DNA from 2 places in the Erwinia sp. INIA01 genome. Region 1 is predicted to be linked to the other one. Evidence: predicted binding sites of a transcription regulator. Region 1 holds the regulator's gene; the other holds the start of a gene.
The links. Region 1 encodes PhoB, which activates phosphate uptake and scavenging genes when phosphate is short. Its sites were predicted from a motif close to CTGTCATAAAACTGNCNNAT; they were not measured.

Region 1 (3,137 bases):
GTGGAATGGGTGAACCGCTGTAGCGAATGTGTTCGCTGTTGGCCACGCGCTGGGCGCGATGGATATGACCTAGCGCAATATAGTCGGCAGGCGGGAAGGCATCGGCCGGGAAAGCATCCAGCGTGCCGATGTAGATATCGCGCACCGCGTCGCTTTTGGTCACCCCCATGGTAGTCAGATGCCCGGTAGCGATGACCGGCAGCGTCAGATCGAGGGCGGCCCGCTGCACCTGTGCTTCCTGCCAGCAGCGTTGATAGTGGTCGGTAATCGCCTCCAGCAATGTTTGCTGTTTGTCGCGCCCCGACTGGCCGCTCTGGCTGCGCATAATGTCACGTGGGCGCAGGAAGGGAATGGCGCACAGCATCGCCCCCGGCTGGCCGTCACGGGTGTTGAGCACCAGCACCTGGTCGCGGATATCGTCACTGGCGGCGGCAATCACCCGGGTGTTCAGGCAGGCCAGCAGCTCGCGCGATTCATTCAGCGTCGCCACCGAATCGTGGTTGCCGCCCAGCACCACCAGCTGGCAGCCGGTCTGCTGTAAATTCACCACGAAGCGGTTATACAGCTCGCGGGCATAGCTTGGAGGCGATCCGGTATCAAAAATATCACCGGCGACTATAATCGCATCAGCCTGCTGCGCTTCCGCCTGCTCCAGCAGCCAGTCGAGAAAGGCCTGATGTTCAGCCGCCCGGCTTTTGGTATAGAAAAACTGCCCGAGATGCCAGTCGGCGGTATGAATGATGCGCATGTCACTCCCTGCATAGCCTGATGATGTTGCGAGGGATTATAAACGCTGTTGCTGTTCACGGGGCAAGTGATTGCCGGCGGTCAGGTTGAAATCATCCATGCTGCTTTTTCGCTATGCTCCCGATTTTGGGGGTGTTTTTTTCATAAAAGTGTCATAAAACTGACGCATAATGGCGCCGCATATCCCCCGTGACAGCCTGTCACATTAGCAGGAGCAATAATGGCTAAGCGTATTTTGGTAGTTGAAGATGAAGCCCCAATCCGCGAGATGTTGTGTTTCGTTCTTGAACAAAACGACTATCAACCCATTGAAGCTGAGGATTACGACAGCGCGGTTAGCCTGCTGATTGAACCCTGGCCGGATTTGATTCTGCTGGACTGGATGCTGCCCGGCGGCTCCGGCATTCAGTTTATTAAGCATCTGAAGCGTGAAGCAATGACTCGCGATATTCCGGTGATGATGCTAACGGCGCGCGGTGAAGAAGAAGACCGCGTGCGCGGCCTGGAAGTGGGGGCCGACGACTATATTACCAAGCCGTTTTCGCCGAAGGAGCTGATGGCGCGGATCAAGGCCGTAATGCGCCGTATTTCGCCGATGGCGGTGGAAGAGGTGATCGAGATGCAGGGGCTGAGCCTTGACCCGTCTTCTCACCGCGTAATGTCAGACACCCAGCCGCTGGAAATGGGGCCGACTGAATATAAGCTGCTGCACTTCTTTATGACTCACCCGGAGCGTGTTTACAGCCGTGAACAGTTGCTAAACCACGTCTGGGGGACTAACGTTTACGTCGAAGACCGTACCGTTGACGTGCATATTCGTCGCCTGCGTAAAGCGCTGGAGCTGACCGGGCATGACCGTATGGTACAAACCGTTCGTGGAACAGGTTACCGTTTCTCTGCACGCTACTGATCGTTCGCACTGGAGTCTGAACCGTGTTGGAACGCCTCTCCTGGAAGAGATTATTTCTGGAGCTGCTGCTCGCCAGCCTGCCCGCGCTTCTGCTCGGGCTGCTGATCGGGTATCTGCCCTGGCTGCTGTTAGTCTCAGTGCTCTGCGTGCTGGGTTTCCACTTCAATAACTTACTTCGCCTTTCCCACTGGCTGTGGGTTGACCGCAGTATGACCCCGCCAAGCGGACGGGGTAGCTGGGAGCCGCTTTTCTACGGGCTTTATCAGATGCAGGCGCGTAACCGCCGTCGCCGTCGTGAGCTGGGGCATCTGATTAAACGCTTTCGCAGCGGTGCGGAATCGCTGCCTGATGCGGTGATTCTCACCACCGAAGAAGGGACGATTTTCTGGTGTAACGGCCTGGCCCAGCAGATGCTGGCGCTGCGCTGGCCTGAGGATAACGGCCAGAATATCCTTAACCTGTTGCGCTATCCTGAATTTACCCGCTATCTACGCCAGCGTGATTTCAGCCGCCCGCTGACGCTGGTGCTGAACAATCACCGCCATATTGAGTTCCGCGTGATGCCCTACAGTGAAGGCCAGTGGCTGATGGTAGCCAGGGACGTCACGCAGATGCATCAACTGGAGGGGGCGCGTCGTAACTTCTTTGCCAACGTCAGCCATGAACTGCGCACGCCGCTCACCGTGCTGCAGGGTTATCTGGAAATGATGAATGATTCAGTGCTGGAGGGTGGGGTGCGTGACAAGGCGCTGCATACCATGCAGGAGCAGACCCGGCGGATGGACAGTCTGGTGAAACAGTTGCTGACACTGTCACGCATTGAGGCCGCACCGGCTCTGGATATGCAGGAAAAAGTGGATGTGCCCAGAATGCTGCGCATTTTGCAGCGTGAGGCAGAAACTCTCAGTAATGGCCGCCATGAGATTCACTTCCACACCGACCCGCATCTGCGCGTATACGGCAACGATGAGCAGCTGCACAGCGCTATCTCTAATCTGGTGTATAACGCGGTAAACCACACCCCGGAAGGAACGCGTATCGATATCAGCTGGCTGCGCAATAGCCACGGCGCGCAGTTTAAGGTGCGGGATAACGGTCCTGGCATTGCCGCCGAACATATTCCGCGCCTGACGGAGCGGTTCTATCGGGTGGACAAGGCACGTTCCCGTCAGACCGGCGGCAGCGGGCTGGGGCTGGCGATTGTTAAGCACGCGCTGAGCCACCATAATGCCCGGCTGGATATCACCAGCGAGCCGAATAAAGAAACCTGTTTCAGCTTCCAGTTGCCGCCAAGGTTGATTGTCAGCGCCGAACTGGTTGAGAATGCGGTTCGTTAATCTGACGGGTTTCTTGCTATGAAAAAGCTGATGGCGCTGGCGCTGCTGCTGTTTACTTCCGTTGCTCCGGCCCGCGAGGGCATGCTGGCGGGGAATTTGTCCAGCGTGGGTTCGGATACGTTGGGCAATTTGATGGCGCTGTG
Region 2 (3,137 bases), on a different contig from region 1:
GGTGCAGCTGTTCTTCTGGTACTTTGCCGCCGGGCAGGTCCTGCCGGGCGCGGCGATGGACTGGCTCAACAGTTCACATCAGGCCGGCCCTTTTACGTGGCCATCGTTCGAATTTCTTGCCGGATTTTTCGGCCTGACCGTTTATTCCTCCGCCTTTATTGCTGAAGAGATCCGCTCCGGGATTCGCGGCGTCGCGACCGGGCAGAAGGCTGCTGCACTGGCGATGGGGCTGACCGGCTGGCAGGCGATGCGCTACGTGGTACTGCCGCAGGCGCTGAAAATTGCACTGCCACCGCTGCTGGGCCAGTACATGAATGTAATTAAAAACTCGTCGTTGACCATGGCGATTGGCGTGGCCGAACTGTCTTATGCTTCCCGCCAGGTGGAAACCGAAACTCTGCGAACTTTCCAGGCATTCGGCGTGGCCACGGTATTGTACATCGCCGTTATTGCGCTGCTGGAAGGCTGGGGCATGTGGCGGCAGCAGCGTAAGCCGCTGGGAGGGCACTAAAATGGATTTCAGTATTATTCTCGATAATCTGGGCTATATGCTGTGGGGCACCTGGCCAGACGGGCCGCTGGGCGGGGCAGCGCTGACCCTGGCAATCAGCCTGATGGCCGGAGTGGCCTCGGCGGTACTTGGCACGGTGCTCGGCGTGGCGCTGGCGATGTCGCGCGGCGTGGCCGCCGGGCTGCTGGCGGCGGTACTGGGTTTCTTCCGCGCGATTCCGGTGATTATGCTGATCTTCTGGACCTACTTCCTGCTGCCTATGGTGTTTGGCGTTGAGATCCCGGAAATCACCACGGTGGTGTGCGCACTGGCGCTGATCGCCTCGGCCTATCTGGCTCATGCGGTTAAGGCCGGTATTGCGGCGATTCCTGCCGGGCAGTGGCAGGCAGGCCTTTCACTAGGGCTGACCCGCTGGCAGACGCTGCGAATGATTGTTCTGCCGCAGGCGCTGCGGATGATGGTGCCTTCCTTTATTAACCAGTGGATCTCGCTGATCAAAGACACCTCGCTGGCCTATATTGTTGGAGTGGGGGAGCTGACCTTTCTGGCGACGCAGGTGAACAACCGCAGCATGGTTTACCCGATGGAGGTGTTCCTGTTTGTGGCGCTGATCTATTTTATCTTCTGCCTGTCGCTGGATATCCTGGCCAATGCGGCAAATCGTCGCTTCAGTGCGCAGGGCCGGGTGCAGAAGCGAGCGTGGCTCGGGTGGAGAAAACAAAAAAGCGCCTTAACGTGAGGCGCTTTCTTAAATACGTTATAAAACGTCATTCCTGCCGTTTGTCGAACCCTGTCGAGGGTTCTCACCCTCCCTGGCCGCGAAATATGCAAAAAAAAAGCCTGAACTTTCGTTCAGGCTCTCTCTTTAAATATGGTGGTGAGGGAGGGATTCGAACCCTCGATACGTTGCCGTATACACACTTTCCAGGCGTGCTCCTTCAGCCACTCGGACACCTCACCATATTGTCAATCTCATCACCCGCAGGGGGCAACGGGGCGCTACTATAGGCAGTCAGCTGTTACCGGTCAAGCAGTATTTTTCCCTGTGCTTCCGTTCGGTTAACTCCTGAGCAGCTGTCTTACCTCATCACCTTTTGCGCTGCCGTTGTCATCTTATCGTCACCTGGCAGACACAAAACTGACATTGTTGTGTCGCAGACTGGCTCCCTGAAATCTTTAGAAAAATTTATTCATGGAGATCGTAACAATGAAACAGAAAGCCTTTGCCCTCTCGTTGCTGACCGCGCTGGTGTGCTCTACCGCTACAGCGGACCTTGCCATATGGAACCGCGCCGCACAGGGTGATATTACCGAACCGGGCGGTGCGCGCCGACTGACCGGCGATCAGACCGAAGCGATTAAAGCCTCGCTGAGCAATAAGACCGCGAAAAACGTGATTTTGCTGATCGGGGATGGCATGGGCGATTCTGAAATTACCGCCGCGCGTAACTATGCCGAAGGAGCGGGCGGTTTCTTTAAGGGAATTGATGCGCTGCCGCTGACCGGCCAGTATACCCACTATGCGCTGGATAAAAAGAGCCACAAGCCGGACTACGTGACTGACTCCGCCGCTTCCGCTACGGCCTGGGCCACCGGCGTAAAATCCTATAACGGTGCGATTGGCGTTGATGTGAACGGCAAGGACCATCCATCTCTGCTGGAACTGGCAAAAGCCGCCGGTAAGGCCACCGGTAACGTCTCTACCGCCGAGCTGGAAGATGCGACTCCGGCGGCACAGATCGCGCACGTCACCTCACGTAAGTGTTACGGCCCGGAGAAAACCAGCGAGCTGTGCCAGAGCAACGCGCTGGAGAAAGGCGGTAAAGGCTCAATTGCCGAGCAGCTGCTGAACGCGCGTGCCGACGTCACGCTGGGCGGCGGCGGTAAAACCTTCGGTGAAGCGGCGAAAGCCGGTGAGTGGCAGGGTAAAACGCTGCTGGAGCAGGCTAAACTGCGCGGCTATCAGCTGGTTAACGATCTGGACGGCTTGAATGCTCTGACCGTGGCCGATGACAGCAAACCGGTGCTGGGCCTGTTCGCCGACGGCAATATGCCGGTGCGCTGGAAGGGGCCAAAGGCAACTTATCACGGTAACCTTGATGGTAAGCCGGTGACTTGTGAAGTGAATGCTGAACGCCCGGCCTCAACGCCAACGCTGGCGCAGATGACCGAGAAGGCGATCCAGCTGTTAGAGGATAAGCCGCAGGGCTTCTTCCTGCAGGTGGAAGGTGCATCGATCGATAAGCAGGATCATGCGGCGAATCCGTGCGGCCAGATCGGCGAAACTGTGGATCTGGATGAAGCCGTGCAAAAAGCGCTGGAGTTCGCGGCCAAAGACGGCAATACGCTGGTGATTGTTACCGCCGACCATGCCCACTCCAGCCAGATTATTGCCAATGACAGTAAGGCACCGGGCCTGACGCAGACGCTGAATACCCGTGAGGGCGGGCTGATGACCATCAGCTACGGTAACTCAGAAGAAGATTCGCAGGGGCACACCGGTACTCAGCTGCGTATTGCTGCCTTCGGGCCACATGCGGCGAACGTGGTGGGTCTGACCGACCAGACCGATCTGTTCTACACCATGAAATCAGCGCTGGATATTAAGTAAATATTCACCTGTCTG

Region 2: phoA (alkaline phosphatase) is a predicted target of PhoB. The motif match lies at 1,639-1,658, and genes of this name have one in related genera.

The regions. Positions count from the first base shown of each region.
Region 1 covers NZ_JAPDNC010000009.1:162,594-165,730, reverse strand. Annotated here, with positions in the region: gene sbcD (exonuclease subunit SbcD) at 1-748, opposite strand, end outside; gene phoB (phosphate response regulator transcription factor PhoB) at 968-1,657, shown strand; gene phoR (phosphate regulon sensor histidine kinase PhoR) at 1,681-2,994, shown strand; gene OMR58_RS16955 (PstS family phosphate ABC transporter substrate-binding protein) at 3,013-3,137, shown strand, end outside.
Region 2 covers NZ_JAPDNC010000016.1:54,525-57,661, forward strand. Annotated here, with positions in the region: gene OMR58_RS22810 (amino acid ABC transporter permease) at 1-511, shown strand, start outside; gene OMR58_RS22815 (amino acid ABC transporter permease) at 513-1,250, shown strand; tRNA gene OMR58_RS22820 (tRNA-Ser) at 1,384-1,471, opposite strand; gene phoA (alkaline phosphatase) at 1,719-3,122, shown strand.